DNA from 3 places in the Jeotgalibacillus haloalkalitolerans genome. Region 2 is predicted to be linked to each of the others. Evidence: riboswitches for the same ligand, from Rfam matches in the RefSeq annotation. Region 2 holds a riboswitch; each other region holds the start of a gene.
What was found. A riboswitch is a leader RNA that binds a small molecule or an ion and turns the genes downstream of it on or off. The one in region 2 is predicted to bind S-adenosylmethionine.

Region 1 (10,999 bases), 310 kb from region 2:
ATTTTCATTGCCATGGCTTTCTTCATTCCGGGAGGCGCCGGCGGAATCATTAACGCAAGCTTTCAGCTGAATGAAATCGTGCACAACACGCTCTGGATCGTCGGACACTTTCATATTACCGTTGGAACGCCTGTTGCGATGACTTTTATGGGGCTGACTTACTGGTTAATCCCTTATCTGACCGGCAGAAAGTTCTCGAACACAATGAAGAAATTAGGCTTTATCCAGATCGGATTATGGGCAGTTGGCATGCTGTTAATGAGTACAGCCCAGCATATTCTCGGCCTGCTTGGCGCCCCGCGACGTACTGCGTATTCAAACTATAACGGTCACGAATCTGCACTGGAATGGTTTGATGGCATTCTGACAAATCACGTCACCATGGCCGTCGGTGGAAGCATTCTTTTCCTTTCAGCTATGCTGCTGCTTTATATCGTAATCATGAGCGCATTCGTCTCACCAAAAGCTGTTGAGCCGCACGAATTTGTAGAGTTTCCGCTCGCTGAAAGTGATAAACGGGCAACACCGAAAATACTCGAGAACTGGCTTGTATGGATCGGTATTGCATTCGTACTCATCATCATCGCGTACGCCATCCCAATTGCCCAGATGATCCAGCATGCACCACCGGGGTCAAGAGGATTTATCACATGGTAGGAGTTGAGTGAAATGGTATTAACGCTGATTTTCTTTTTTCTGGTCATCATTTTAACAACCGGTATGTATGTGGAATTAACAACGGATGAAGACTAAAGAAGCGAAGGCTGGTCTCTGCCAGCCTTCGCTTCATACTTTTTTCAACAGCGGCCGGTCCTGCAAATACATCGACAGATCCGCACTGTTTCCATTCACAATCTCTTCGGCAACGAGCTTTGCCAGCGCCTGCCCATACACCATCCCATTATCACCAAACGCAAACACAAAATAGCCGCCCGGGAATTCCTCATATTTCCCCACAACCGGCACACCATCTACAATACCGCCATAGGATGAAGCCAGATAAAATTCAGGCTCAACCCTGATCGTTGGAAACATCGTATTAAACTCTTCAATTAACTGATATTTTTTATGAATTAATTTACTATTTCTGTCTCCTTCTTCATCTGTGTTTTCATCAAGTCCGCCAATAATCACACGGTTGTCCTGCGTTGTCCGTAAATATAAATAGGGGCGGGCGGTTTCCCACAGAAGTGTACGATTGTACCAGGCGGACAGGTCATCTACCGGTTTAGTAGTGACCGTGAATGTACTTTCAAAAGAAGCTTTCTTCTCATTTTTGATATCCAAGCCCTCATACCCCGCGGCAAAGATCACGCGACGCGCCTCAATGGCATAGCCGTTCTTGGTCGTCACAATCATATGGCCGCTTTCCTGATCGAAGTGCTGTCCGTTCATTTCAGTATGTTCATATACACGAACCCCTTGAGCGACCGCCTCCTCGAAAAGCGCATGCGTATAGGTGAACGGATTAATTTCCCCGTCATTGTAAGAATAAATCGCAGCTTCCCGGCTGAAAGGATACTTCGCTTCAATCTCATCTTTTTCTAAAAAAGTCACTTCACAGTCATGCTGCTTTAAATATTTATATTCCTTCCTCAGCTTGTCCACGTCTTCGGGACAGCTGGCGGAATAAAGGGTATCTCTTCTGGTGAATTCGCAGTCGATTGAACTGCTTTTTGAGGCTGCTTCTATCTCATTAATCGCCTCTTTTAACAGCTGCAGATGTCTCGCAATATACTCTTCTCCAAAGGTATTGACCAGGCGCGTGAACATCTTCTCCCCGGAATACTGAAGGAGGGCTGTATTTGTTGCAGTGCTGCCGCTTGCGATCCTTGACTTTTCGATGACTACAGTATCCAGGTCATGATCAGCCAGATAATATGCGCACTGTGCACCCGAGCTGCCACCACCAACAATCAGCACATCACAGGACAGATCTGTTTCCAATAGCGGATAAGCCGGAGCATCTGGAAAGGTGGTCGGCCAGTAATAGGTACCGGTTTGACGTTTCATGTGAATCCTCCCAAAAATAGAATAGATAAGGTTATCATGCCCGGATTTCTGCCGGATATGCTGAGCATCTGCAATAGCGTGGGAAAAATTCAGGAGCTTTTGGCTGAGTTTTATTTAAATATTCGCTTTGTTAAAGTTCATTGTTGTTTCTGCACAGCTGTTGATTGGAGTGAAAGGGGGCGACTCCTGTGGCAGGAAGGGACAGGTGAGACGATCACGGCGAAGCCTGATGGCTCAGCGCCCGGCCACGGAAAGCGTCCCCCTGGAGCGGAAATCAACAGCCAACTTTAACTAAGTGTAAATGTTAATAAAATGTTATAATTAGGATATATATTCATTTTTAAGGATGCTTCCTTGTGAAATCAGCCTCTGGCCAAGCCTCTTTCAAATGCGGCTAAATGATTCAAAGAAGCATTACGCAGCTGAGTAAAAACGAATCTTACATCATTCGGGATGTTAAATGATAAGAACCTGTCGTACATCGCAATATTATCGATTTCCCATTGAACACCTGATGCGAATGCAGCCTTCACACTTTCAGGCGTTGTGATAAAATTTTGGGATTCATCCACTGGTAATGGGACCTGGTATCGCTCGAACAGTGGCAGTAACGCTATGATATGTCTCATTTCAGCCGCCCGGATCTGTACAAACGTTCTGATGTCACCAAAGGTTCCAATGATGTTATTGTATCTTGCCTGCGCCAGATACTCATCCTGAAGGGCATAAGTGAGCATTTGAGGCAGGGATAATGAAGCTGCATTTAATGCCCCGATCGCGCCATAGTTTTCAAATTGTCTATACATATGTGTCACCTTCTTTTTAATGTTAAGTTATTCTATTCGTAGTCGTGAAGCTGGTGTGTAAAATCAGGGTTTCTGAAGAAGAAAGTGACAGTTCGACGCGATGGACATGTACATAAAAAATAGAGGACTCAGTGAATGTTTAGAGTAAGCAATTAAATTTTTTTTTTTGTGAAAAAGCAAAAGTTAAACAGTGCTGATATAAAAGAAATGAAAACGTATTCCTAATTCAGTAAATGTGAGAGTAAATAGCAAAATGTTGAAAAAATTGTTTGACAGCAGGCCGGTTGTCCAATACGATCGTACATATCAAAAAACTTAATAACTTATCCAGAGAGACTGAGGGACAGGCCCTGTGACGTCCAGCAACCATCATGTTATGAGAGGTGCTAATTCCTGCAGAATGTTGTCATTCTGAGAGATAAGAAGCAGATTAAAACCTCTTTCTTATTGGAAGTGGTTTTTTTTGTGTTTATCAGGCTGACATATCAATTAAATTCACACTACATACATAAAAGGAGCGTACATCATGAAAAGACAACCTTTATTTTTATCACTATTTTTACTGACTGGGGCCGTTGCTTTAAGCGGCTGTTCTTCAGATGAAACAACGGCGGCAAACGGCGATGAGGTCATTATCGTCGGGACGCAGAATGATTATCCGCCATTTGCATTTGCAAATGACAACAATGAGCTGACAGGCTATGACGTTGATGTGGTGAAGGCCATCGATGAAAAGCTGGATGGCTATACGTTTGAGTTCACGGCGGTTCCGTGGGACAGTATGTTTCTTTCGCTTGAATCGAATAAAATTCAGGCGGTTGCCGATCAGATAGCCAAAACACCTGAGCGTGAGGAGAAGTATTTATTTACAGATGAATCCTACTTTGCAGCTGAAACGGTGATTGCTGTAAAGGAAGGCAGAGAGGATATTCAGACGATTGAGGACCTTGAAGGGAAGAAGGTGGGTGCGCTTGCGGGTGATTCCTATACATTGCTGCTTGAAGAGTATAACGAGACAGCGGATACTCCGATAGAGTTAACGTACAGTGAAAGCGGAACGCCTGCTGAGGTGTTACAGGACGTGCAGAATGAACGCGTGGATGCTTATGTGAATGACCCGATTATGATGAATAAAGTGCTTGAGAAAAATGAGCTGGGCGTTGAGATCGTCGGGCAGTCTCTTGTGAATGATCAGATGGGCATTGTGCTGAAGCACGGTGAAAAGGGCGAGGAGCTGAAGGCGTTAATTGACCCGATTCTCAAGCAGCTGAAGCAGGACGGAACATTAGCTGAACTGTCACGGAAATGGACAGGCGGAGAATACATTCCTGAATAAGCGTCCGGAGGGTAAGAGAGAATGGAAAATTTACTGGATATCAGCTTTATCATAGAGAGCTATCCCGCGATCCTGTCGCGTCTGCCGATTACGATTGGCATCGCTGTGGGCTCGATGGTGATCAGCCTGATCATCGGGCTTGTGACGGCATTAATTAAAATCTATAAGGTGCCTGTACTGAGCGTGATTACGTCAATCTACGTCTCATTTATCAGGGGAACGCCTCTACTCGTACAGATCTATCTTGTGTTTTACGGGATACCGAAAGTAATTTATTATCTGCAGATTGAATACGGCGTGCTTTTATCAGCAGATGTGAACAGTATATCGCCTGAAGTCTATGCGTTGCTGGCGTTTTCAATTAACCTTGGGGCTTATCTGTCTGAGACGATCCGGTCTGCGATTGAGTCAGTGGACCGCGGTCAGTTTGAAGCGGCAAAAGCAATCGGGATGAGCCCGGTGCAGATGATGACGAAAATCATTTTCCCGCAGGCTTTAACCGTCGCGATCCCGAACCTTGGAAACATGTTCATCAGCACCATCAAGGATACGTCCCTTGTATTCATTATTGGTGTCGTGGACGTGATGGGGCAGGCAAAAATTCTCGGCTCACGCGGGCTGGCGTTTTTTGAGGTGTATATCGCTGTGTCAATTGTCTACTGGATTCTCTGTATCGTTGTAGAGCGGCTGCTGGTCAGACTCGAAAAGCGGGCCCGCAGATATGAAAGAGGGATTGCGTGATGATTAAACTTGAAAATATTCATAAGTATTATGACAGCCAGCATGTGCTGAAGGGGATTGACCTGGACATCCGTGAAGGAGAAGTCGTATCGATTTTAGGACCGAGTGGGTCTGGGAAATCAACGCTGTTAAGATGCATCAACTTTCTTGAGCAGCCAACTACCGGAACCGTTGAGCTTGCTGGTAAAAAAGTAGACGCTGAGTCGGCAGGGAGGTCAGATATCCTGGCTTTAAGAACGGCAACCGGCATGGTTTTTCAGCAGTACAACCTGTTTAAAAACCTGACTGTACTGCAAAACGTAATGGTCGGCTTAACAAGCGTGAAGCAGCTGAAGAAGGAGCAGGCGAAAGAGACAAGTCTTGAGATTCTTGAAAAGGTCGGTCTATCCAACCGGCTCGATCATTATCCGGCGCAGCTCTCCGGTGGTCAGCAGCAGCGGGTCGGCATTGCCCGTGCGATGGCACTTAACCCGAAAGTCCTGTTGTTTGATGAACCAACGTCCTCTCTGGACCCTGAGCTTGTGGACGGTGTGCTGGCAACGATTAAGAGCGTGGCTGAAGAAGGAAAAACGATGCTCATTGTGACGCACGAGCTTCAGTTTGCGCGTGAAATCTCAGACAGGGTGATCTTCATGGAGGACGGGCTGATTGTAGAAGAAGGAACACCTGATCAGCTGTTTAACCATGCGAAAAAGGAAAGAACGAAGCAATTTTTAAAGCGGTCAAAGCGTTCTGAACAGCAGGAAGACAGAAAGGATGATTTGGCGTGAACCCGATTGAAAATATATTGAATGACTATCCCATCATCATTCTTGATGGCGCACTCGCAACTGAGCTTGAGGGCTATGGATGCGACCTGAACGACCAGCTATGGTCAGCAAAAATTCTGCTGGAAAATCCGGAGCTGATTAAAAAGGTTCACCTTGATTATTTTGAGGCAGGCGCTGACTGTGCGATCACTGCCAGCTATCAGGCAACCATTGAAGGGTATCAGCAAAGAGGACTGTCTGAGAAAGAAGCAGTCAGCCTGATCACGAAATCAGTCCAGCTTGCAGCAGAAGCCCGCGATGAATTCTGGGCTGGGCAGCCGGGTCGTCCAAAGCCTTTAGTCGCAGCCTCAGTCGGTCCATATGGCGCTTTTCTTTCAGACGGATCTGAATACCGCGGAGATTACGCTGCAGGCTTTGATGAACTGGTTGCCTTTCACAAAGGAAGGATCAAAGTGTTAGTTGAAGCAGGAACGGATCTGTTAGCGTGCGAAACGATTCCGTGCCTTGAGGAAGCGAAAGCCATTGTGGAAGTGTTGAGCGAATTCCCTGAAGTGACTGCATGGATCAGCTTCAGCGCAAAGGACCTAATACATAACAGCAATGGTGAAAAAATCGCTGACTGTGCAGAGTGGCTGAATGAGCAGGAGCAGGTGGCTGCAGTCGGCATTAACTGCTCAGCACCTGAGACGATTGAATCCCTGATTAATGAAGTAAAAAGCCGGACGGCAAAACCTGTGATTGTCTACCCGAACTCCGGTGAAAAGTATAATGCAGTCACCAAAGTATGGGGCGGAGAGTCCTCGTCAGATCAGTTTGCAGAGGATGCAAAGAAGTGGCATAAGGCAGGTGCCCGGATCATCGGCGGCTGCTGCAGAACAACGCCTGAGGATATTCGGGCGATTGCTGCGTGGGCGCGTGAATAATAGATTGGTGAAAGATCAGGCAGATGAATAGAGCGCCTGATCTTTTTTATTGAAAGAAGCTTTTTGTTGTTTTGAAATGATGAACCTTATGAATGATACAATCAGGTATAGAAACTGATCATTTTACAAACATAGAGGTGAATCAAATGGAAACTGTATATTTTGCCGGCGGCTGCCTATGGGGCGTACAGGCATTTATCAAAACGCTGCCCGGCGTGACGTCGACAGAAGCAGGGAGAGCGAATGGAGCAACGGGTACACTTGATGGTGACTACGACGGATTTGCAGAATGTGTAAAAACTGAGTTTGATCCAAAGGTCGTGACAATGGAAGAGCTGATGAATTACTTCTTTGAAATCATCGACCCATACAGTCTGAATAAACAGGGGATTGATGTGGGAGAGAAGTACAGAACGGGCGTTTACAGCGAAGATCCTCAGCATCTAGAAGTGGCGCGGGCATTTATCCAAAAGAGAGATGACGCTGACCGGATTGTGGTTGAAGTGCTGCCGCTCACAAATTATGTGCGGAGCGCAGAGGAGCATCAGGACCGGCTGGATAAGTGTCCGGATGATTATTGTCATATTTCTGAAGAGCTGATGAATAAGTACCGGGAAGCGTAAGGGGGAGAACCGATGAACGGGCTAAAATGGCTCAGTATCACTGCGTGTTTACTTGGCATCATTTTAATTATTTACGGCTGGACACAGACATGGGATTTCGAGGCGTCTTTTGAAGAGTACGGCACATTACTCGTTCAAAGGACAGTTAAGTCATCGGTAAGTATCGTTGGTGGATTGATTTTACTCGTGTTGGGTATGTCATTACATATAGTAAAAGCGTATTTTCTTAAGGTTGAGAATGATCTTTATGAGATGGAACGGCGCAGGAAGTAAGCAGGCTTTTAAATCATGAAATGGGGAGTTTTTATGAAGCAGCGCAGCTTAGGAAACACAGGCATTCAAGTTTCAGAAATCGGCTTTGGCGCATGGCAGTTAGGTAATGAAAAAGACTGGGGCAGCATGACGGATGCTGCAGCGATTCATTTAGTAAGCGAAGCATTGGATACCGGGTGTAATTTTTTTGATACGGCGCCTAACTATGGTTCAGGGAAGAGTGAAGAACTGCTCGGAAAAGCTTTTAAAGGAAAAAGGGAGCAGGTGGTCATCAGCAGTAAATGTGGCCACCATCAAAACGGTGAACAGAGCTTTGAACCTGAAAAACTGATTGAATCAGTGGAAGGCAGTCTGCAGCGTTTACAGACAGACTATCTCGACAGCCTGCTGCTTCATAACCCTCCGTTTGAAAGTCTGAACGGAAACAGTCCGCAGTTTGAAGTGCTGGAAAAGCTGAAAGAGCAGGGTAAGATCAGGGCGTATGGGGCTTCAGTTGATACAGGAAGAGAAATGAATGAACTGTTAAACAATACGGATAGTCAGGTGATTGAGGTAATGTTTAATATTTTCCATCAGGAGCCTGCAGCTGCGATAAAGGCAGCTGAGCGTAAGGGAACAGGTGTGATTGCCAAGGTGCCGCTGGATTCCGGATGGCTGACCGGCAAGTATGACACGGGCAGCCGCTTCAGCGGGATCAGAAGCAGATGGAGTGTTGAGGAGATTGAACAAAGAGGCAGGCTGGTCGAACAAGTCCGCAGCATGATCGGGAACGACATTCCTATGGCCCGTGCAGCACTGCAATTTATTCTGTCACACGAAGAAGTATCCACGGTGATTCCCGGTGCGAAAGATATTCAGCAGTTCAATGAGAACCGTTCCGCATCAGAAGGCAGCTTATCTGAAAATATTATCAATCAGCTGAGAGAAATGTGGCATGAAGACATTCAGGATGTCAACCTGCCGTGGTAGCAGGATGGCAGTGAGGAAATACATTTCAGTTGTATAAAATGAACAGCCGCTTTATGCTCATGATAGAGGGTGTTTTTCATCTCTAAATGGTACACCCCTGAATTAAAGGAGGATGCTCAATGTTCAAAAAGATCATCAAAGGCATTTCCAAAGAATTAAAGAAACGTGGAAGCAGCAGTGGCAGAAGAAGACATTACCGTCACGGATCGAGCAGCGGGAAGAGACGCGGGTATCGTGGCAGCAGCAGTAGCGGCCGACGTGGGCGCAACCCGTATTATGGTTCAGACCGTTATAAAAACAAAAGACATTATTCCAGCAGCTGATTGTGATAAGAAGAATCACAAAAGACGCCCTGAACCGGATAACGGCTAAGCGGCGTCTTTTTAAAGTGCTTTATTCCAGCATGCTGATCACTTTTTTCATATCAGCCAGTATGTCCCCGCACTGCTGATAGGGCTCTGATATGCCCAGCAGCCGCTTAAGCAGCACTGTCGTGTCAGGGTGAAGGCTGAGCTCTTCAGTCCAGGGCCTGCCCTTTTTCGTATCCCCGTCATATGAAGAATAAAGAAGAAACAGCAGGAAGTCTCCCAGGTCGAAAAAATCATCCTGTGCAAGCTTCTCACGTGGCGTTTTCAACCCGCTGTCAGCGTCCAGCTTACTTGCCAGACCAAAGTCAATCAAGTGTAGATCACCATTGTGCAGGAGAACATTCGGAATCCTGATATCCCCGTGAAAGACACCCTGGTGATGAATCGCACAGACAATTTCAGCCAGCTTTTGAACGATTTCCAGACACTCTTTCTCAGTATACTGCTGTCCGGTTGAAAATAATGTATCCTCTACATTTTTCCCCTTAACAAATTCCATCGAAAAGAATTGCTCTCCCTCATATGAAAAAGCTTCGATGAGTGCAGGAATCCCCGGATGATCCAGCTGCTTGAGAATTGCGGTTTCCTGTGCATAGTTCTCAACGTTTTCCCGTCTTTTGCTTTTGCGCATCTGCTTCACCACGCATGGCTGGCTGGTGTTCAGATCCCGGCATAAATAGATGATGCCGTAGCTTCCGTTCTGAAGGACTTTCTCAATCTGATATCGTCCAGCCAGTTTTTCACTGACCGAAAATTGGTGGTCCATGAGTCTCTGGCGTGCTTTTTTGATCAACCAACGTACAGCTTCCATACGCACCTCTGTGTTTTATGTTTATCATATCAAATTCCGCGAAAGTCATGACGTTGACCTGCTTGATCTGAGAAAGGTCATTTTGAAGTAGGGAATAACGGATTTTTCCATTCGGGAGGTTGTATATACCATTAGAACTATGAATCGCATTTATATTTAATAGAGATATATAATCATTTTTATATATGACCACTGTATGTATTTAATCTTGAGTCCTTAATATTGAAAGAGAGAGATGCCTGTATCAAAGGGAATTAGAACCCGCTCACGGCGTCCGGACTGGAGTTGAAATGGATAATCAGCATATAAATCAAGCATTCATTATTTTAAAAAAGTGTTGTAATCAATTATCAGTGGTTTATAGTTATAGTCAAATGTCCCACGTAGGACAAAAATAAATAAATATTCATTGTCTGAACAAAAAATTTTCGATTTATATGAAAGCGTTAACAAAATTGAGATGCATTTATCAGATGAGCGGTCACTTGATGAAACACCTGAATAGAAGGGTGAAATCGTCAATTTAGACATAGGATTAGCACTTGTACCTGAGGTCAACTTTTTTAATAAAGAAGGGAGCGGAAGAGTATCAAACAGGAGATCGTTATTCCCCGGTAGAGCTGCTTCAATTTCAACACAGAAGGTTTAAGAGTAGCAAAAGTCCAGTTGCGGAACGTTTTACAAACGAAAAAAGACAGGAGATGAGTACATATTGAAAAAGGCTAAAAGAATGAAAATGCTGAGTCTGGTTTTAGTGACGAATATGCTGCTGTTCACATTTGCGGATTTTAATGTAAGCAGTGTGAAAGCAGAAGAAACAGGGCAGAGCGAGGCGGCCTCACAAACGATTACATCAATCGCTGCAGTTGGTGCTACAACGCTTCAGGTAGGGTTTGATGGAGGTGTCGGGTTCGAATTTCCGAACTTTAATAATGGTGCCGGGTTTGAAGCTGTGGAGGATGATGTTGATCTTCTGGTGAAGCAGGATGGCGAATGGGTTTCGATCGTCAACAATGCTGCGAGCGGATGGATCTATGATGTGAACTTTGGTAACTGGTGGGAAGGCCCTGGCGGTTACTGGTTCAATCCGGTAGAGGAAACGACGCAGGTCAGAGTGGGGTCAAAGACGAATCCGGATGTGTTTGTTGAGTACACGCTAAATGTGACGCCGGCAAACCCGCAGGTCATTACATCAATGGCGCCTGCAGGACCAACTACATTTGATGTATCGCCTTCCGGTGGTACAGGATTTGAGTTCCCGAGGTTCAACACTGGCGCAACATTTAACGATGTAAAGGATGACATCGCCCTTTTTGTAAAACAGGGTGATGAGTGGGTTTCGATTGATAACAATGCAAGCAGCGGC
Region 2 (10,999 bases):
CCTGCTTTTGCTGAAAAAACCGGTGAATTTACGTTCCGCATTATTTTAAAACAGGGGCTGAACCGGCAGATCAGACGGATGTGCAGTGCTTTTGGCAACCATGTGATCAGTTTGAAAAGAACCCGCATTTCACACATTCACCTCGATCCATTGGAACCGGGTGAATGGCGCCATTTAACCACAGAAGAAATCCAGCTCCTCAAAGAGGGAATTAAAGGGAAAAGCTAGTGCATAGGCACTGGCTTTTTTTATTCCCAAAATTTATTTTTCAAAAATTGTTTTTTCCTGTCATAACAAGGGAAATGTTTATTTGAATATCAAATACGGAGGAGGGTTTTTATGAACAATAACTGGTTTTCCGGTGATGGGTTTAACACAAGCGGATTTTTGAATTCTCTTGGAAATCTTTTGCTTGCGTTAGTCGTATTGCTTGTCGGCTTTTTTATTGCGAAGGCAATTTCAGCCGGTGTCGAAAAATTACTTAAGAAAACTGGTGTCATCCGCAAGTATGGCTCACCTAACAGACGCTCTGCTTCAACGGACGGTGATAAGGAAAAATCCAGAAAATGGACACCTGAAAAGATCGCCGGAACAATTGTATTCTGGATCATCATGGTATTTGTCTTTATTTTATTCTTCAACATACTTAACCTGAACATTATCGCTTCTCCACTTGTTGATATGATGAGTACGATTCTGGCATTTATTCCGAATATCCTGACCGCTGCACTGATTCTGCTTTTAGCTTACGTGCTCGCACTTGTGCTGAAAACAGTTGTCGTAAAGGTCGGACATAAACTTGTCCAGAACCGGAAAGTACGTGACAGTAAATATGTCAAAGATTCTTCTAATCTAGGAAGCTATGTAGATAGCGCCGGAACGATTGTATTCTATCTTGTTTTACTGATGTTCCTGCCTGGTATTCTTGGTGCACTTGGCATTGATGCAGTCTCTGAACCATTCAGCGGCATGCTTGCAAGCTTCCTGTCATTTATTCCGAGACTGGTAGCAGCTGCGCTGATCTTTATCATTGGCTGGATTGTCGCAAAGATTGTCAGAGATATTGTAGCTAACTTCCTGCATGCAGTAGGAGCTGACAAGCTTGGTGCAAGACTTGGATTTGATAAGGCGCTGAAAGATACATCAATTTCATCTATTATTGGTACAGTTGTATTCGTTCTGATCATGATTCCAGTTACGATCTCAGCGCTTGAACGTCTGCAGATTGCAGGTATTACAGACCCTGCGATCAATATGCTGGATGACGTCATGGCCATGATCCCGAACATTATTATTGCGATTCTGCTGATCTTTGTTGGGCTGTTCGTTGGTAAATGGGCTCGCCGCTTTGTCGCAGATCTGCTATCAAGACTCAGCTTCAATCATGTAACAAGTCACCTGCGCGTTGGCGGATGGAAAGCGTCCGGAAACGGTATGACACCATCTGATATCGTCGGTTATCTTGTACAGATTATTGTTGTGATCCTGTTCGTTGTAGAAGCTTTCCAGATTGTCGGACTCAGCTTCCTTGTAGACCTTGGTACAGCAGTTCTTGCATTCCTGCCAAGCGTCATTACAGCGATTATCATTCTTGCACTTGGTATTATTCTTGCAAACATTGTGAAGCGTATTCTTGCCAGCCTGTTTGAAGGCTCAGAGCTTGAAGCCTTAAGCTCAGTTGCGAAATACGCCATTATGGCACTTGCATTATTCATGGCACTTGACCAGCTTGGCGTCGCGGATACAATTGTGAACTCTGCGTTTATCCTGATCCTTGGTGCAGTGGCACTTGCATTTGGCCTTGCATTCGGACTTGGCGGACGCGACAATGCATCACGCTACCTTGATAAGATTGAACGTAAAGCTGAAAATACTGAAATGAATAAAGAAAATGCAAGACAGGAAAGAGAAAAGATGAAGCAGGAAAACCGCCATGAAGGAACGAAGCACACTTCATCAACACCGCCACATGATGCGGTTCGTGACGATGCTGACCAGCGACCGGTTGATAATGACTGGAGCGGCGATGATCTGTCACGTGACACATCTGCCTGGGACAGTGTGAATGATGCGGATGATTTCCCTGAAGATGATCAGCGCGGCAACACCCCTTATGCGCCTGATGATTTTGATAACGATCGTCGCGGTGAATAATATAATTGCAAAGAGCGCTCATGCTGTGGCATGAGCGCTCTTTTATGTGGTTTGGTTATGGGGCGGGGGATGGGCTTGATGTCGTTAGCGGCAAGGGTGGGGAGACGGGAGTTAATTCAGTCACCTTTTGTGGTATATCCTTCACCTTTGCCGGTAATTGCGTCACCTTTTTGGTTATTCAATCATCTCCGTTTTACGGACAATTTTTTCACTCACCATTGCGTTTTATTCAATCACGTATCCGATTAATTCCATCACCTTTTCAGTTTTTCGCACGCGGCGGACCGGACCAAATACGACGCCGACGCCCCACTCACAAAATCCTCTACTCCTTCTTCCTGAAGTAAGTCAGCGCAAGCGCTCCAACCAAAATACCGCCTTTAATAATATCCTGCGCATAATACGGTACATTCATCATCGTCAGTCCATTCAGCAAAATCCCGATAATAATGGCACCGATAAATGTCCCGATGACATTCGGCTTTCCAGCACCGAATACCGAATAACCGATCAGTGCAGCAGCAACCCCGTCCATCAGTAACGGGTCACCTGCTGATACCTGTCCAGTACCAATACGTGCAGCAAGAACGATCCCCGCAAGTGCTGCAAAAACACCGCTGATTACATAGGCATATGTCCGGTAACGATTCACAGGTACACCTGATAAACGCGCCGCTTCTTTATTACCACCAGTCATATAAAACAGACGACCGGCACGTGTATAATTTAAAAATAAATGAACCAGTGCAACAATCACGACCATTAAAATAACCGGAAACGGGATATTGAACAGTCTGCCCTGTCCGATAAACTGAAATGCCGGAATAAAAATACCCGGTGCCGTGCCGCTGCCATCCGGCATTGGCATGTTGCTATAGATGGAATAACCTTTTGTATACGTCAGATGCACACCATTGATGATATACATGACTGCCAGTGTCCCAATTAAATCAGGAATTCTGATCTTCACCACGATAAATGCGTTGATCAGTCCGATTAACGCACCGAGTACGAGTGGCACGAGCAGTACGACAAGAAGTTCCTGACTGTACCAGACTAAAAGTGCACCGCTCGCAACAGTTGCCAGACTGACGGTGGATCCGACTGATAGGTCAAACCCGCCGACAATCATAGAGAATGTGACGCCGATTGCCACGAGTGTCACGATCGAGATTGAACGGAGAATATCCGTAATGTTACCGTACGTTAGAAATTGTTCATTTGTCAGACTGAAAAAAAGTATGATCAGTGCAAGTGCCAGGAGTGTGCCAAATTTCATGAAAAAATTGACGATCCGCTCCTTAAGATCTGCCTGCTGCGGATAATCGCTGATATTCAGCTGTTTCAACTGCATTCCCTCCTGTCGCTGCTGTCATGAGACGCGCTTCTGTTGCTTCATGATTCTGCATTTCATCGGTGATCTCTCCATCCGCCATGACCAGAATCCGGTCTGCGATCTGAAGCAGCTCATCAAATTCACTCGTAAAATATAAAATGCCTTTTCCCTGATCAGCTAAATGTGTGATCAGACGGAAGACATCGTTTTTTGCCCCAACATCAATTCCTTTTGTCGGTTCGTCAAACATAAATACACTGCTGTCATGATTCAGCCATTTCCCAATCGATACCTTCTGCTGATTCCCACCGCTGAGATGCTTCATCAGCGCTTTTGGGGAGGATGTAATGATGCCAAGCTCCTGAATCTGCTGCAGCGCTGACTGATGTTCCTTTTTCCGGTTGATCCAGCCTGCCGTTGAGAAGTGTTGAAGCGCCGGAAGAGACAGGTTTTCCTGAACGGTTGATTCGATCAGCACACCACTTTTACGACGCTCTTCCGGGATAAATGAAAGCCCTGCCTGAACTGCGTGACGAGGGCTTTTCACTTTTACTTCAGTGCCATTCACCAGCCACTTTCCTTTTGCATTCGACACACCGAAAATCGCATTGGCTGTTTCAGATTTCCCTGCACCGACGAGCCCTGCGATCCCAACAATTTCCCCGGCGCGTACAGAAAGACTGATTTCTTTGCCGGTCTCAGGTACCGCTACCTGCTTAATTTCAAAAACCGTCTCTTCACTAAATTCACGATGATGATAATCCGCTTTATGAAGCTGTTTACCCAGCATAGTTTTGACAACTTCTTCAGTTGATACACTGCCGGTTTCATGAACAGCGACTGCTTTACCATCCCTCATGATGGTCATGCGATCGGCGATCTGATTGATTTCCTGCATGCGGTGGGAAATATAAATCATTCCGATGCCCTGTGCCTTCAGCTCCTCTATGACACTGAACAGCTGTTTTGTTTCATGATCACTTAATGGGGCGGTTGGCTCATCAAAAATGATGATTTTCGCGTCAGATGCGACGGCCCGTGCAAGAAGAATCATCTGCTTTTGAGAGAGTGTGCAATCTTCCACCAGCTTGTTCAGCTGAATAGGCGTCTGAACCTTTGCCAGCCGTTCTGCTGCAATCTGTTTGCGCTTTTTCCAGCTGATTGGCCGGGTATTTTTACCGCCAACTGTCAGGTCAAGCGTGACATTTTCAGCAACTGAAAGGTTTGGAATCAGTCCTGTATCCACTTCCTGAACGACAATGGCGATGCCTTTATCCTGAGCGTCAGATGGGGAAGTGAAATGAACCTCTTCCCCATCCATCAAAATGGTGCCGCCGTCTTTTTCATAGTCACCTGACAGAATTTTAACAAGTGTACTTTTGCCGGCACCATTTACACCGAGCAGCGCATGAACTTCACCAGGTTCAACTGAGAAGTCCACTTGCTTTAGCACATTGACTGGACCAAATGACTTTGTAAGCTGTTGAACCTGAAGCGTACTCATTGTCCGTTTTTCGCCTCCAGTGCGTCCATCCAAGGTGAACGCGCAGCATTCGGTGAACCCCAGCCTTCGATGTGCTGACCGACATCCGCCATTGTGACAGGCTCATCAGGAAGGTCGCTTACATTTACGACTGAAGGGTCAAGTGCATAGATCGATGGTGTTTCTTCACCTGCAATTTTCTGATACAGGAATCTTACCTGGACCCCGGCTACTTCAGCAGGATCTGTTGCAGCGGTTGTCACCCAGGGACTGTTTTCCTCCTGCATGATCTGAAGGTCTTCATCACTTAAGTCAATGCCGTACACTTTAATTTCATCGCGTCCTGCCTGCTGAATCGCACGCGTCACGCCTTTTGCGAATTCATCGTATGGTGCGAATACTGCATCAATTGAGCCTTCTTCAGGATATTTTTTCAGTACAGCTTCCATCTGGTTTTGTGAATCAAGTGCTGTATTATTACTGACGCTCCCAAAGCGTGCCACTTCTGAAACGTTCGGGTAGTGCTCGAGGAATGCTTCATAAATGACGTTACGTCTTTCAAGCGGAGTAAAGCCGCCAGCCCATACGTATACAATATTTCCTTCTCCATCAATGTCCTGTGCCATCTGTTTCAGCGTGCCCCATGCAAGACTGTAATCATCCTGGCTGATCGCTGTTACGCCGTCTACAGTAATGTCGTTATCAAATGTTACGACAGAGATGCCTTTTTCAAGCGCTTCTTCCACACCCTGGTTTAGTGCTTCTGCACGGCCGTGGTCGATCAGAATACCATCAACCCCCTGATTAATCGCTGTTTGAAGATGGTTAGCCATTTGTGATAAATCATTGTTTGCATTGTAAATTTGTACTTCTCCGCCGAATTTTTCGACCTGCGCTTCAAGTCCGCTTACATACTGTGAAGCGAATGTGCCTGTTGAAAATTCCATGATTGCAGCGATTTTAAGCGGCTTGTCTACTGCTGCCGGAATTTCTGCGTCGCTTGCCTGTGAGGCTTGGTCAGTTGAAGCTTCTTCAGCTGCTTCAGTTGATTCTTCTGCTACTGCTTCGTCCGGTGCTTCCTCTTCTTGAGAAGAAGGCTGCTGGTCGGTACATGCTGCAAGGATGAATGTTAGTAAGAGTAAAAGTAAAGTAAGTCCTTTTTTCATTTTCTGCACTCCTTTAAAAGGTTAATTTGGTAAAGTGTCAGGGTAAAATGGTGTCCTATATTCGGGCTGATGATTTCCGCTTCGGGCGGACGCTTTCCGGACGGAGGTTGCTGAGCCTCCTCACCTTCGGTTGCGGGGTCTCAGCTTCCCTCTAATCGTCCCGGAGTCGCCGCCCTCCGCTCCAATCATCTGCTGTGCATAAACTTTGATATTCTTTTATAAGTCAGTAATTTTAAACCGTTACACCTTCAAACAATGCTTTTAATTTTGTCTGGTAATCTCCCGTCACAATCCCTTTTTCCGTCACGATGCCTGAGATTAAACCGTGTGGCGTGACGTCGAATGCCGGGTTGAATACGTTGATGTCTTCCGGTGCGATGCGCTTGCCGCCGATATGGGTGATTTCTTCTGCGTGCCTTTCTTCAATCACGATGTCATCGCCGGTTGCTGTTTCGAGATCAATGGTGGATAGCGGTGCAGCTACGTAGAATGGGATACCGTGGGCTTTTGCTAAAATGGCAAGGCCGTATGTACCGATTTTGTTTGCTGTGTCGCCATTGGCTGTAATTCTGTCGGCACCTACTAAAATTGCATCGATATTTTTCGTTTTAAGTACATGAGCAGCCATGTTGTCTGTGATCAGCGTGACGGCAATGTCTGCCTGCTGGAGTTCCCATGCAGTCAGCCTTGCTCCCTGCAGGACTGGTCTCGTTTCAGTTGCATATACGTGAATATCAGAACCCTGCTCTTTTGCGATATAAAATGCGCCAAGTGCTGTACCGTATTTGGAAGTAGCGATTGCGCCTGTATTGCAGTGAGTGAGAACCGTTGCGTCATCAGGAAGCAGCGAAAAGCCGTACTCCCCAATGCGCTTACACGTTTCTTCATCCTGCTGTTGAATCAGGATTGCCTCTGTTTCAAGGCGCTCAATTACTTTCGCAGCAGAGGCTTCTTCTTCAGCTGCTTTGAGTAACCTCTGAAGCGCCCATGACAGGTTAACCGCTGTCGGACGGGAGGAATTCAGATAGACTGCTTTTACAGCAAGCTCTGACTTCAGAATCTCAAGCTCATTCAGCCCGCTGTTTTTCGCCCACAGAGCAAGCCCGAAAGCTGCTGTGATCCCGATTGCAGGTGCGCCTCGTACTTTCAATTCTGTTATGCTGTTCCACACATCTTCAATTGTTTTTAAAAAGATATATTCCACTTCTCGGGGAAGCTTCTGCTGATTTAACAGACGAATTGCATCGCCTTCCCAGATGACCGGTTTAATAAAATTCGTCATTTTGCCAGCCCCTTCAGATAAGCAGTCAGGCTTTTCGGCGAGCGCCATACAGAACGGTTGAAAATCAGTGATCTGCCCGTTTCAATCGCGCGCTGCTGTGCCTGCAGTCTGCCTGTTTCGTCTTCAATTCCATCAATATCTTCAACATGTGCAAGGCCGATGATGCGGCGGATCGTTTTACAGCCGGCAAATCCGAGCGTATCCTGCCAGATCTTTTCAAGTACGTAATCTGCATACTGATCTGTCCGCTGTCTCTCTTCAAAGCCTTTTTCTAACAGCAGCTCGCGGTAGCGCTTTTCAAATACTGCCCAAGTCTGTTCGATCGTCTCAAGCAGGTAGTCACTGATCTCATGACGATTACTTTCATCCGCTCTTTCCTGCTGGGCAATATAGTTTAGCGTCAGGTTAGCAATGAATGCACCGATATCAAAGCCTGCCGGACCATAGAATGCAAATTCAGGGTCAATTACTTTTGTAGACTCTTCCGTTACAAACACACTGCCTGTATGAAGGTCTCCGTGCAGCAATGTTTCTCCTTCAGTCAGGAATTGTTTTTTCAATTTTGCGACTTCAAAGATTAGACGATCGTCCTGCCACAGTGACTCCACTGCTTCCTGAAGATTTTCAGGGTAGGAATTGGATTCAGCATTCTGATATGGGTCTGTGAAAACAAGTTTTTCAGTAATATCACACAAGTCCGGATTCACAAACTGACGTGCCAGCTTTTTCTTTTCAATCGGTCCAAGCGCTTCATCAGAGGCGTTGAACAGGTTTTCAGCAAGATACGTTCCGATATGTTCTGAAATGTGAGGATAAAGGTTTCCTTCAAGTAACCCTTTTCTCAGAATCACGTGATCTGACAGGTCTTCCATTACTGTCACTGCATAGTCATCGTCATAATCGAATACTTCCGGTACAAGCGTCGGTACATATTTCGCTGCTTCCTGCAGTGCCTGGCGTTCAATACGTGCACGGTCGAGCGATAACGGCCAGCTTTCACCGACAACCTTTGCATAAGGCAGCGCCTGCTTAACGACAAGCGATTTGTCAGTCTGCAAATCCTTTACTATAAACACATAGTTCAGATTACCATCCCCAACTTCCTTACACGTTACCTGCTCTTTATCTGTAATGAGTCCCTTTTTCTCTAAATAAACGAGGACACTCTGTTCAGTAAATGGTTCATACACATGCTCACGTACATTTGTCATTGACGTTCCTCTCCTTTAATCAAATTCTTTTTTATGCCACTCATCTTCAGGAATATCTAAGTCCTCTCCTGAAAAACGCTCTTCTCTGAATACTTCTCCGTAATTGTGAAATCCGTTGCGTTCCCAGAACCCCGGGCGGTCTTCCTGTAAAAATTCAATTCCTCTGATCCACTTCACACTCTTCCAGAAATACAGGTGCGGTACGACCAGTCTGAATGGATAACCATGCTTGGCTGTCAGCGGCTTCCCTTCAAAAGAGTGCGCCAGCAGAATGTCTTCTTTTAGCAGATCCTCAAGCGGTAAGTTCGTCTCGTAGTCATGATCTCCATAAATCATAACGTGCTTCGTGCCTTCAGGGATCTCAAAATCTTTCAGCAAATCCTTTATTGTGACGCCGGTAAAAGCATTGTCAAACCTTGACCACCTTGTCACGCAGTGAATATCTTTTACGATTGTCGTCTGCGGCAGCTGCATGAGCTCGTCATAAGTGAATGTCTTTTTCGTTGCACCTTCTCCAAACAGCGTGAAATCCCATGTAGCAAGATTGTATTCAGGGACTTCGCCTTCATGCAGAATCGGAAATTTTTCTGTCAGCGTCTGACCAGGTGGAAGTCTGCCATCATGTGTATTTTTCTGTACCGGCGGCCGTGCTTTTTTCAACCGTTCTGCCTTACCCATTGTTTCACGCTCCTTGTTTGCTTCAAGCCGGCAGATGATTTCCGCTTCAGGCGGACGCTTTCCTGGATGAGCCGTTTTGTGGCTCCATTAGACCTCCTCGGCTTCGCCTGCGGGGTCTCAGCTTCCAACTAATCGTCCCGGAGTCGCCGCCTTACGCTCCAATCATCTGCTGTGCAAATTCACTAATTGCTTTTTATAAAAGTGAAAAATAAAAAGCCCCTTTCTAAGATAGAAAGAGGCAGAATTAGACTGATTCGACCTCTTATCTCTCAGACCATTACGTCTGTTGGATGTAGCACCGTGTCCCTGCTGTTATGTATACAGCGGGGCCGGTTGCCGGGCTTCATAGGGCCAATTCCCTCAGCCAACTCTCGATAAGAGTGGTATATGTAGTTGGATGTTTTTGGTTTATTGCGATTTCATAATTGCAAGTTTACGGAATAGAGTGACGGTTTGTCAACGGGTTTTTTAAATTTATTTTTTGGGGGCTTCCGGGAACCGCTGTTGACCTGCGTTTCAGGCGGACGCTTTCCGGACGGAGGTTGCTGAGCCTCCTCAGCCTGCGGCTTCCGGGGTCTCAGCTCCCCTCTATTCGTCCCGGAGTCGCCGCCCTCCACTCCGGTCAACAGCTGAGTTATCTTTGAAAAATATATAGTTGGTTGATCAACTATCTCTCATATTTTTACTTTGTTAAAAAATCATAGTACCTGCACAGCGGGTGATTGAAGCGTAAGGGGCTGCGGCAGGAAGGGACAGATGAGGCAATGGCGAAGCCTGCTGGCTCACCGCCCGGCCGCGGAAAGCGTCCCCCTGCAGCGTAAATCACCCGCCAATTTATAAAGCACATCACAATTTATACTCATAAATTCAAAAATCAAAAATATAATTTTCTGAAAAATCTGCTTGACGTTTTTGAAGATGTCTGCCATAATTCGGTACATGATTTTAAAACTAACTGAATACGTTATACAACTCTTATAAAGAGCAGGTGGAGGGACGAGCCCGATGAAACCCGGCAACCTGTTTCGGCTAACGCTGATTCAAGGTGCTAATTCTCACAGCGACAGCTGAAGGATAAGAGGAAGAACGTTCATTTTGATGTCCGCTTCCTCTTTGGGAGCGGATTTTTTATTTCTGTTTTTGAAAGGATGTCTTTTATGTCAAAAATCACAGCGACTTATCTTGTACATGATGCAAAAGGAAATTTGGAAAAAAAGGCTGAGTCTATTGCGCTTGGGCTGACGGTCGGTTCATGGACGGACCTACCCGCGGTTGATCAGGAGCAGTTAAAAAAACATAAGGGTGAAGTTGTCTCTGTCAGTGAAACAACGCCTTCAGATGCAGCGGCTCACCTCGGTGAGCGCAAGGCGGGACTGATTAAGATTGCGTATCCTGCGGCAAACTTCAGCGCTGATATTCCGGCGATCCTGACAACGATTTTTGGAAAGCTGTCACTTGATGGTGAAGTAAAGCTTGTAGATATTGAGCTTGATGAAGCACTTGAGCAGCAGTTCCCCGGTCCCCAGTTTGGAATTGATTCAATTAGAAACAAGCTTGGCGTACATGACCGCCCGCTTCTGATGAGTATTTTCAAGGGGATGATCGGCCGCGGAACAGATCTTTTCGAAGAACAGCTCCGTGCCCAGGCTGCAGGTGGGGTTGATCTTGTAAAGGATGATGAGATTTTAT
Region 3 (10,999 bases), on a different contig from region 2:
ACAAAAAAACTGCACAATTGCTGTGCAGTTTTAATTCGTATTTATGATTTCAACACCTTTGCCAACGGATGAACGCCTATACTTTGTATAAATAGCGACAGCAATACGGCAATAAAGGAAACGGTCATCACGGTTTCAATTTCTCCCGTGCCAGAGGCCTCGAGTAATAACAGCAGCACAACTGACATCGTTCCTTTCACTCCGCCAAATGAAATCAGCAGTGATTCCTTCCAGGACAGGTTCCTGCGGATCGGCGGCACGCTTTGAGCGGTAAGCACGACAAGCAGGGTTCTGATCACAAGTGACAGGATAAATACAATCGCCGCAAAGCCGAACCACTCCCATTTCAAATAGTCGACTGCTGTAAATCCGATGAGTAAGAAGACGAGTGATAACAGCGTCGGTTCGACTACATCCCAGAAGTGATCGAGTGATTCCCGGTAATGATCCTCTTTATTAATCCTGTTAAATTCCCAGGAAAGCATCAGTCCTGCTGCAACGGTTGCCAGCACCCCCGAGATGCCAAACGATTCCGCAAGCAGAAATAATCCGTAAGCCATGATAATGCTCAGCATGACCTGATACTCCTGATGATGCGTGAAATGAACTGCTCTGCTGACAATCCAGCCGAACACAACTCCGATCAGTGCGCCACCGATCGCCACATATAAGAATTCTCCCATAAACGAGAAAAACGAAAAGCTTTCATGACCCTGGTGAATAGATAACAGTGTCGCAAAAATAACATAGCTTGTTCCATCATTGATCAGTGACTCACCTTCTACAATGTCACCGACTTTTTCATTATCCAGAGACTTATGTAAGATGGAAGTCACTGAAACCGGGTCAGTCGGTGTCAGGACAGCTGCAATCAGCAATGCTTCTGTAAAATCAAGCGGTACAAACCACGTGGCAATCAAATAAATGACACCACCCAGTCCGAGCACTGTCAGCATCAGCCCGACAGTACTGAGCAGTGAAACCGCCCAGCTGTTTGTCTTTAAAGCCCCAACTGAAAACTTGTAAGCTGAAATGAATAACAGCGCGGGCAGGATGATTTCATACAGTGCTTTTTCAGATAATTGAATGCCTTCAAAAAAAGGAATGAAAAATAAGAGCATTCCGATGCCGACTAAAACGGGTGGTCTTGGAAACACCTGTGTCCGTTTATCAATTGTAAAAATGATATAGCCGATCAACAAAAGAACGACAATCTGAACCGGCTCCATCTGACGCACCTCCTTATCTCATAACGGCACCGCCCGAGATTTTCACAGATTCACCAATGATATTTTCAGCAGCATCTGAACATAAGAACAGAATGGTTCTTGCCACTTCTTCAGGCTGTGTAATGCGCCCGGAAGGCAGCCCTTCTTCAACGACCTTTAATTGTTCTTCAAAAGAACGCCCGGCACTTTTTCCTTTTTTCTGAATCGCATTACGACCCATTTCAGTATCCACAAATCCCGGACAGACTGCATTTACTCTGACACCATGCGCTGCAGCTTCATGAGCGAATGCCTGAGTAAAGGCAATCACTGCAAACTTGGATGCGGCATAGGCAGTGTTTCCATGTGTTGCCCTCAGACCGGATAATGACGATACATTCACGACTGCTCCAGCCTTTGCTTCCTTCATTTCCGGGTAGACGAGCTGCGTGAGTGCCACGGTGGAAAAATAGTTCAGCTCCATCACCTTACGCATATCTTCTTCTGACAAATTTTCAACCGTATCACCTCCGGATATACCGGCTGAATTGACAAGTGCTGTAACCGGTCCGGCATAATCTTTTGCTTTTTGAAGCAGTCTTTCTCTGTCTTCAGACTCGTTCAGATCTGCTGAGACAATTAACAGTTTCGCTTCGATTCCTGCTTCCTGGCATTTTTCTTTCAGATCATCGAGCTTATCTATATTACGCCCGGCAGCTGTGACTGCTGCGCCGGTTTTTAGTGCCTCTATGACTGTGTGCCAGCCGATTCCACCGGTTGCGCCTGTGACTAAAATGTGCTGATCTTTCAATCCATCCTGTGCAAAAATCATTGGTCATCCTCCTAAAAAGTATTTAGAAGTCTTTACCACTGATTTTTGCGGGCAAACAAAAAAGACTGGAACAAATTGTTTCAGTCTTTTCAACCGTTTCGCTGCGCTTCGAGCGGACGCTTTCCGGACGGCGGTTGCTGAGCCTCATCAGGCAAGCCTTGCGGGGTCTCAGCTTCCCGCTACTCGTCCCGGAGTCGCCGCTCTACGCTCCGCTACACTATGATTATGGAAATCATTTTTGTCGTATAGAATATCTAATATCATTACAACCAGTATTTGCTTTATACCTGCAGCGTCTGGTACGCGCCAACTTTATCAAGTGCCTGGCGCAGGTCAGCGAGCAGGTCTTCGGTGTCTTCCAGACCGACTGACAGACGCAGGAGACCTGAGGTGATACCGCGTGATTCGCGCTCTGATGGCGGCATTGCGGCGTGACTCATGGTTGCAGGGTATGACAGAATTGACTCGACAGCACCCAGGCTGACTGCAAATACAGGAATCTTCATTGCTTCAACGAGTACGCCGGCACTTTTTTTGTCAGGCAGTCTGAAAGATAGTACGGCGCCCGCTCCAGTCGATTGCCTCTGATGAATATGATATCCTGCGTGAAATGAAAAGCCCGGATAATAGACTTCATCAACAAGCGGGTGGTGATGAAGAAACTGTGCAATTTCTCTTGCTGAATCAGATGACTGCTTTAATCTGACGCTGAGTGTTTTTAACCCGCGCAGCAGTAACCAGCTGTCCTGAACACCAAGAATCGAGCCAAATGAATTCTGAATGAATTTCAGCTGTGCGGCAATTTCCTCGTCTTTTACCGCAGCAAGTCCTGCGACCACATCACTGTGACCGGAAAGGAATTTTGTCGCACTGTGTAACACGACATCCGCTCCAAGATCAAGCGGCTTCTGATAAAGCGGCGTCATGAACGTATTATCCACAAACGTCAGACAGCCGTGTGCTTTTGCCACTTTTGCCACGCCTTCAATATCAGTAATATTGAGCGTCGGATTGGATGGCGTCTCCACGTAGATCACTTTGGTATTCGGCTGAACGTTACGTGCCGTTTCATCAAGATCTGTCATATCGATAAATGAATGATCAATATTAAAGCGTGTTAATACTTCTGTGATCATGCGGTACGTGCCGCCGTAGACATCCTTTGAGACGAGGACGTGGTCACCTGCAGAGAGCAGCATGAACGCAGAAGAGATCGCAGCCATTCCTGATGCAAAAGCAAAGCCTGCGTGCCCGTTTTCCAGATCAGCAATGGTTTCTTCAAGTGCTTCACGTGTCGGGTTCCCTGAGCGGCTGTAATCATATGGACCGAATTCATCAATCGACTGCTGATGATAGGTCGATGAGTAATGCAAGGGCACATTGACAGCCCCTGTCTGTTTATCAATATATGATGGCTGGTGCAGTAATTTCGTATCAAAATGACGTGTCATAAATGATCTCCTCCTTTTCCGGCTGCTTCAAGCGCCTGTTTCAAATCAGTGATTAAATCCTCCGACTGTTCAATGCCAACAGAAAAACGTAAAAGTCTGCTACAGACGCCCTTTGCTTCACGTTCTGCCTCAGGAATATCAGCATGCGTCTGGGTAGCAGGATACGTAATAAAGCTTTCCACTCCACCGAGACTTTCAGCAAATGAGATGACCTTAATTGATCTTAAAAATGCATCGATCCATTCTGAATGCTCAAGCCTGAATGACACCATCCCGCCAATTCCCGGATAGATTACGTCTCTTACCTGCGGCTGCGTTTCAAGAAAGGCTGCTACTGCCGCTGCGTTCTGCTGATGGCGGTCCATTCTAAGGGCCAGTGTCTTCATTCCGCGTATTAACAACCATGAATCCATCGGCGAAAGGACGGCGCCTGCTCCGTTGTGGATCGCAAAAAGCTTTTCACAAATCTGTTCACCCTTCGCTGCAACCAGACCTGCAAGCACATCATTGTGACCACCGAGGTATTTTGTTGCACTGTGAATGACGATATCTGCTCCAAGCTCAATTGGACGCTGCAGGTAAGGCGTTAAAAATGTATTATCAACAATGAGATGAATCTGCTGATCGCGGGCAAAATCTGCTACCTGTCTAATGTCCGTTATTTTCATCAGCGGGTTTGTCGGCGTCTCCACAAAGACTGCCTTCACCCGCTCCGTACAGGCCTGCTGGAGTTCATCAGGATTGTTTGTATCAACATACACAAACTCTATGCCATAATGCTCGCTGTAATGATCAAATAAACGGTATGTGCCACCATACAAATCATCAGAAGCTAAAATGGTGTCTCCCGGTTTGTACATTGACAACACCAATTGAACAGCCGCCATTCCTGAGCTTGTTGCAAACCCCTGGTCCGCGCCCTCAAGTGCTGCAATCCCTTCTTCGAGGATCGCCCTCGTCGGATTTTTCGTTCTCGTATAGTCATAGCCGGTGGACTGTCCAAGTCCTTCGTGTCTGTAGGCCGTTGACAGATAGATTGGCGGATTCACCGTTCCCGTTAATTCTTCACTTCTGTTTCCAAGCTGGGCAAGGATGGTTTCAACTGATGTCATAAAAGCAGCTCCTTCAAAATCGTTCTGTATATACAGGAAAAGACCTTCTGATAAGAGAAGGTCTTAGTAAGCATTCTTCTTATCTTCAGGCTGATCGCCTGCTGGAATTAGCACCGTGCACTGCCGGTTGCTGAGGTTTCTAAGGGCCAGTCCCTCCACCTCTCTGGATAAGTTATGAAATTGTCTGAAAATAATAGTTGTTGTCTAGCCTACATCATATTGAGAGAATGTGCAAGATTTTTCACAGAAAAAAATGAAAATGAGAGGAAATATGTGGCTGGAATAAAGGTGGAGCGGGAAGAGCGATGTGACTGCAAATTTCAGGTATGTGAACTGAAATTACATACCCCTGGCCAAATGTGACCCCAATTTCCCGGAATCTGACCCTGGATTCTAAGTAACTGACCTGAAATTTCTAAAATGTGACCCGAAACCCGAGCAGCCCCTTTGAAAAGGAAAAACATCATAAAAACCGCACGCTGGTGTCAGGCAGCGTGCGGTTAAGGGAGGGGGCGTCGCTTTCTTCGGCGCCTTCTTTGTAAAAAGCCGGTGCGAAACGACTGTTTACAGGCTTATATAGTAAGTGCGACGTTTTATTTTTAATTGAGAATGAATCTCATTATTATTGTATACACAATTCAAATCTTTGTCCAGTCTTTAATCAATCTTTTTTTCACCATGGACATTTAAAAACTTTTCAAGGATCGGCTGAAAGCGGTTATGACTTTGCTCCACGTAGCCCGGATCCGCTCTTGGTCCTTCCATATCAACTGTTTTATCACGCTTTTCGATTTCCTGATCATCGTGATCAATCAGATTCTGAATGCCTTCCACCGTCATTTCAGGATGGAATTGAAATGCCAGAATGTGGTCTGTGTAAAAGCCCTGGACTGGTGTTATTTCGGATTTCCCTACCGGCTTAGTACCTTTGGGCAAATCATAAATATCACTGTGCCAGTGAAACATCGGGATGGTGAGCTGATCCACATCAAAGTCTTCAAGAAAAGAGGTATGCCAATTCAATTCTGCCCAGCCCATTTCATATTTTGGAAGACTCGAAACTTCTGTGCCAAGAATATGGGCAATCAATTGGGAGCCAAGGCAAATGCCTATGATTTTCCGCTTTTCATTGATTGCTTTTTCAATGTAATCCACTTCCTTTTGCATCCAGGCAGTTTCAGGCAGCTCCTGTACACTGTTCGGTCCACCTAAAATGACCAGCACATCCTGATCCTTCAGTACAGGGTAATCATCCGGTTTTTTCGCGTCTATATAATGGAGCTCGCAGCCCCAGGCTTTTGACCATTCTTCCAGATACCCCGCGTTGTCATACCAGACGTGCTGCAGACAAATAAACCTCATGACACATTCCTCTTTCCCATGACCTCAGTCATTAATTATTCGATGAACTTGCTGATGCTGCTGCACCTGCTGAGATCGCAGCAAGGACAGCCGCCTGCTGTGCCTGCAGGATCGACTCGATTGTTGATGCAAGTCCCACATCAAGCACGTTATTTTCCTCGACTTTTTTCTGAAGCACAAATCTCACAGCTGTCATAAAGCAAAGATCTTTATGCCATTTAAAGCTTTTAATGGCAACCAGCTGCTCATATGTTTCTTTCACTTCATTTAACAGCGCTGAGGGCGTCCCGGCAAGTGCCAGTACGCCGACAATCGGCAGATGATTACCGCGCAGCTTAATTTTGTTCGTCTTCAGGTCATCCAGCCAGGTAACTGTATTTTGTACGAGCAGCTGTCTGTTATCCTGTCGCCCGTATGTAAGAATCTGTGATAAGAACTGGCGGTTATTCCCCTTAGCCAGAACGATATGGAGCTGATCATAGTAATAAGCCATATCGTCGAGCAGTTCCTCCTCTTCCCCTTCTTCTTCTGCAAGCAGCACAGATAACGGATAATCTTCATGTGACGTTAAGAAGAAGTGCTGCTTTTTCATACCGCTGTACATACTTTTAGCGCGCTTCACGTGCTCATCCATTTCCTCTTCTGAACCTGTGTCGAGTGAAACGTAGAGGGCATACGCTGCAATGTAGGCATGCGGACTTCTTGAAAAACCTGCTTCGATCAACTTTTCATAGACAAGCATCATGTCATCAAATGATTTTTTCGGTTCATCAAAGTTTGATACCAGCAGCCCTGTCAGCATCAGCCGCAGATCTGCTGATTGAATATAGGAAAACTGGCTGGACTCTTTCTTGATTTTTTCATTTAAAGAAATCAGTCTCTTAAGTTCAAACGGCTTTTCAGCAGCCACCAGCTGACCGGCTAACATCATAAGCGATGTATTGCTGACACGCCAGCGGTATTTCTTTCTGAGCTGTTCATAAATTGACAGGTATTGTTTGATTTGCTCGTTTGTGTCCATTTGAATCACCCTTTTGACTTATTGTATAGCTTTTTTGCCATTACACCTGGCCAAGAAACGCTTCAAGCTGAGCTGAATCCTGAATTGACTGGTTACATTCCTTACTGTCATAGCAAATATACTGTCCGTAGGATTTCAGCCCCTCTGATTCACGCGGCTTATTCTGAATGCTTGTCAGCGCCACGTCACCAAAACGGTTGCATAGGCTGCAGATCCCTTTTTTAGCTGAAATCACATACCTTCCCTGTATTCCCTTCAACTTTCCATCTCTTACATATACAAAATACTGTTTACTCTGCCCGATATCCTTCCACCCAAGGTAAGTCAGTGCACGAAAATCCATATTTTCAAGATCAGGAACAGGTAATTTTTTCACCTTTGGAAAAAGCCCGCGTAAATCTGCAGGTGTCACGTCTGGAAATGATGTTCTGTATGGCATCAGATCCATCAGAAATTTCGTCCGCTCTTCTTCAGTTTCAAGGGATGCAATACCTGAAATCAGCTTCTCCTGATCAGGTGTCAGGTGTTGAAATATATCATGCACCTTTGCTTCTGCCGCTTCTTTTACCGCAGTTTTAACTCCCTCATCCGAAGTCACGTTCGCCTGCCTCTGCATACCGATAATCTGTGATTTAATCATATTAAATTGTTCATTAGAGATAAAATGCTCCATATAAAAAAGCCCCTTTACTTCATTTGAACTTATACTTTATATACTGTATATGTTACTCAATAGTTTCACGAATCCTCTGCTTCTTTATGCATATACCCCATTTTAAATACTTTGACGCATACTGCACCCACTGGCATATTTTATGTGTTGTATGTACACTGATAACAAATGACATGAAAAGGATTGATTAGTGATGAGGTTTGGCGTTGTCGGAACAAATTGGATTACAGATACTTTTATAGAAGGTGCGGGTGCAGCAGATCATGCAAGCGTAACGGCTGTATGTTCACGAAAGAAAGAAACAGCTCTTTCATATGCTGAGAAGCACCAGCTGTCTTATACATATACATCACTTGAGGAAATGTGTGAAGGCGGGGAGATTGATGCAGTATACCTCGCAACCCCTAATGCCGTGCATCACGAACAGGTATTAACCTGTCTTGAAAAAGGGATTCCAGTCCTTTGTGAAAAGCCGCTGACTGCTACAAAAGCACTTGCTGAAAAAATGATTGAAGCTTCTAAAACCCATCAGGTACTTCTGATGGAAGCAATGAAGTCAACAGTGATGCCCAACTTCCAGCGTGTAAAAGAATTGCTGCCTGAGATTGGTACGATCAGACAGGTCCGTTTTCAATACGGTCAGTACTCTTCCCGCTATGACAAATTCAAAGCCGGAGAGATTCTGAATGCTTTCAAGCCTGATATGGCTAACGGTTCACTGATGGACCTTGGCGTATATACGCTGTACCCGATCATTTCACTTTTCGGACCTCCAGATGCGGTTCAGTCAGACAGCACCGTTCTTCACACTGGCGTGGATGGACAGGGTGCCGTGCTTCTTTCATATGAAGGAATGAACGTCACAGCAGGCTACTCAAAAATTGCGGACAGCTTTCTTCCGAGTGAAATCGCCGGCGAAAAAGGTGCGATTCATATTGACCATATCAGTTCACCGGGTAAAGTGACACTTTTAACAAGAGATGGCGCTGTGGATCACACAACAGAGCAGACAAAGCCTTCAATGTCCTATGAAATAGAAGAATTCATCAAGACAGCGGAAGCAGGTAAAATCGAGTCGGATATTAACACACATGAAATTTCATTAAAGACAGTTGAATTGATGGAGCAGATCAGAAAACAGCAGGGAATTATTTACCCGCTTGATCGTGAATAAGTGGTTAAGATAGGAGCAATGAGCGGAAACGTTCATTGCTTTTTTGGTGTGGCGGGGGTGGGGTGCTGGCTTTAATTCCGACACGTATGGCGTTTATTCGATCACCTTTTAAAGGATTCAATCACCTTTTAGATTGATTAAGCCACCTTCCGTTGAGGCGGGCATTTATCGTACACCTTTTTTCTTATTTACATCACCTATCAGCTTTATTCATTCACCTTTTTGACTTTTCCACCACCCTTCCCATCCCGGCACCACGACCACCATGTCCCGCAACTTTACTGTAACAATTCCCGTAGCCTCTTCTGCACCTTCACTCCGCCAATCCGGATACCCCCTGCATGTAAGCGTTATCCGAATATTTCCTGCCGATTTAACCCTTGTGTCATATTTGTTAAAATGCTATGTTTTTAAAGGATTAATTTTAAGGAGGATTTACAAAGTGAATATAAAGAAGTTAAATATTCGTACCGTCTCTGCCGGTCTTTTAGCTGCAGCAGTTCTTGCAGGCTGTGGTGGTTCTGATGATTCTGCATCTGAAGAAACTACTGCGTGGGATGACATTCAGGAGGAAGGCGTGCTGAAGGTTGCTACTTCAGGAACACTTTATCCGACTTCGTTTTATGACGATGAAACAGATGAGCTGACTGGCTTTGAAGTAGAAGTTGTTAAAGAGCTTGCAAATCGCCTGGACCTTGAAGTGGAATGGGAAGAAATCGGTTTTGACGGCATGCTGACAGCTGTTAATACTGGTCAGGTTGACCTGGCGTCAAACGATATCGAAATTACAGAAGAAAGAGCTGAACAGTTTGCTTTTTCTACGCCAATTAAATATTCATATGGTACAGCAATTGTACGTGAGGACGACCTTTCAGGAATTGAAACATTCGAAGATCTTGAAGGTAAACGCGCGGCCGGTGCTGCTACTTCCGTTTATATGGATCTTGCACGTGAATACGGTGCTGAAGAAGTCATCTATGATAATGCGACAAACGAACAGTATCTGCGTGATGTATCAGTAGGTAACACTGATGTTATCCTGAATGATTATTACCTTCAGACACTTGCACTTCAGGCATTTCCTGACCTGGGCATTGTGATTCACCCTGATCTGCAGTACAGCCCTTCTGAAGTAGGACTTGTGATGAGTAAAGAAAATGAAGAGCTTGTTGAACAGGTAAACACTACACTTGAAGAAATGCTTGAGGATGGCACAATTGCTGAGATCTCAGGACAGTTCTTCGGTGGTGAGGATGTAACACAAAAACCTGATATTGATTTTGAAGAATAGATTTTGATAGAAAGGAGCGGTCGCTGTGGACGGAATCCGCTGGGATTTATTATTTAACCCTGAACTTGCCTGGGAGTCTCTTCCCTTTGTAATGTCGGGGATTGGTTATACGCTGCTGATTTCCATTGTCAGTATGGCGGCCGGTCTTGTTCTCGGCTTTTTTATCGCACTTGCCAGAACGTCAAAATTCGGCATTCTGAGCTGGCCTGCACGTACTTACATTTCCTTTATGCGGGGCGTGCCGATTCTTGTTATTTTATTTCTTTTGTATTTTGGTATGCCAGTGATTGGTGTGCAGATTCCAGCGGTCAATGCTGCGTTAATTGCTTTTAGTATTAACAGTGCAGCCTACATTGCTGAAATTATCAGATCATCGCTGTCTTCGGTGGATAAAGGGCAGTGGGAGTCCTCTAAAGCTTTAGGGCTTACTTATTGGCAGACAATGTATGGCGTGGTACTTCCACAGTCAGTCAGAATTGCCATACCGCCTCTTGGTAATGTATATGTTGATATTATCAAAGCGACTTCTCTTGCTGCGATTATTACGGTGCCTGATATTTTTCAGCGTGCGCGTATCGTTGGCGGCCGGGAATTCGATTTTATGACCATGTACATTGTGGTTGCGCTGATCTATTGGGGAATCTGCTCACTGATGACTGTATTCCAGAATTATCTCGAAAAACGTTATGAAGAGTATCTATAGAAAACGCTCGCCGGACAATTAATCCGGCGAGCATTTTTTTATGATCCGGTAAAAATCAGATAAGATACAACAAAGTACCCAATTACAATTAACAGTGAAGGCAACACATACGTAAACGTAGAACTTGCCTTCTTTTTAACGACTGAGAACATCACAATGATCGACAGAATCG

Region 1: linked by a shared signal. The riboswitch ahead of UFB30_RS00415 (transporter substrate-binding domain-containing protein) and the one ahead of UFB30_RS01940 (sulfite oxidase-like oxidoreductase) in region 2 are both predicted to bind S-adenosylmethionine.
Region 3: linked by a shared signal. The riboswitch ahead of UFB30_RS13545 (methionine biosynthesis PLP-dependent protein) and the one ahead of UFB30_RS01940 (sulfite oxidase-like oxidoreductase) in region 2 are both predicted to bind S-adenosylmethionine.

The regions. Positions count from the first base shown of each region.
Region 1 is NZ_JAXQNN010000001.1:80,785-91,783, forward strand. Features, by position in the region: gene UFB30_RS00400 (b(o/a)3-type cytochrome-c oxidase subunit 1) at 1-657, shown strand, start outside; gene UFB30_RS00405 (NAD(P)/FAD-dependent oxidoreductase) at 787-2,013, opposite strand; partial or broken gene UFB30_RS00410 (ferritin family protein) at 2,376-2,813, opposite strand; SAM riboswitch class I at 3,140-3,244, shown strand; gene UFB30_RS00415 (transporter substrate-binding domain-containing protein) at 3,346-4,155, shown strand; gene UFB30_RS00420 (amino acid ABC transporter permease) at 4,177-4,896, shown strand; gene UFB30_RS00425 (amino acid ABC transporter ATP-binding protein) at 4,896-5,666, shown strand; gene mmuM (homocysteine S-methyltransferase) at 5,663-6,589, shown strand; gene UFB30_RS00435 (peptide-methionine (S)-S-oxide reductase) at 6,736-7,212, shown strand; gene UFB30_RS00440 (hypothetical protein) at 7,225-7,485, shown strand; gene UFB30_RS00445 (aldo/keto reductase) at 7,519-8,454, shown strand; gene UFB30_RS00450 (hypothetical protein) at 8,620-8,826, shown strand; gene UFB30_RS00455 (serine/threonine protein kinase) at 8,848-9,633, opposite strand; gene UFB30_RS00460 (Ig-like domain-containing protein) at 10,346-10,999, shown strand, end outside.
Region 2 is NZ_JAXQNN010000001.1:394,968-405,966, reverse strand. Features, by position in the region: gene UFB30_RS01975 (pseudouridine synthase) at 1-228, shown strand, start outside; gene UFB30_RS01970 (mechanosensitive ion channel) at 340-2,154, shown strand; gene UFB30_RS01965 (ABC transporter permease) at 2,480-3,433, opposite strand; gene UFB30_RS01960 (sugar ABC transporter ATP-binding protein) at 3,456-4,994, opposite strand; gene UFB30_RS01955 (sugar ABC transporter substrate-binding protein) at 4,991-6,139, opposite strand; gene mtnA (S-methyl-5-thioribose-1-phosphate isomerase) at 6,372-7,421, opposite strand; gene mtnK (S-methyl-5-thioribose kinase) at 7,418-8,632, opposite strand; gene UFB30_RS01940 (sulfite oxidase-like oxidoreductase) at 8,648-9,310, opposite strand; SAM riboswitch class I at 9,570-9,691, opposite strand; SAM riboswitch class I at 10,283-10,391, shown strand; gene UFB30_RS01935 (2,3-diketo-5-methylthiopentyl-1-phosphate enolase) at 10,468-10,999, shown strand, end outside.
Region 3 is NZ_JAXQNN010000005.1:111,478-122,476, forward strand. Features, by position in the region: gene UFB30_RS13530 (cation:proton antiporter) at 42-1,229, opposite strand; gene UFB30_RS13535 (SDR family NAD(P)-dependent oxidoreductase) at 1,243-2,040, opposite strand; gene metC (cystathionine beta-lyase) at 2,322-3,491, opposite strand; gene UFB30_RS13545 (methionine biosynthesis PLP-dependent protein) at 3,488-4,603, opposite strand; SAM riboswitch class I at 4,680-4,777, opposite strand; gene UFB30_RS13550 (type 1 glutamine amidotransferase) at 5,261-5,965, opposite strand; gene UFB30_RS13555 (DUF4003 family protein) at 5,997-6,986, opposite strand; gene UFB30_RS13560 (FusB/FusC family EF-G-binding protein) at 7,027-7,659, opposite strand; gene UFB30_RS13565 (Gfo/Idh/MocA family protein) at 7,853-8,833, shown strand; gene UFB30_RS13570 (transporter substrate-binding domain-containing protein) at 9,276-10,124, shown strand; gene UFB30_RS13575 (amino acid ABC transporter permease) at 10,150-10,827, shown strand; gene UFB30_RS13580 (sodium:calcium antiporter) at 10,866-10,999, opposite strand, start outside.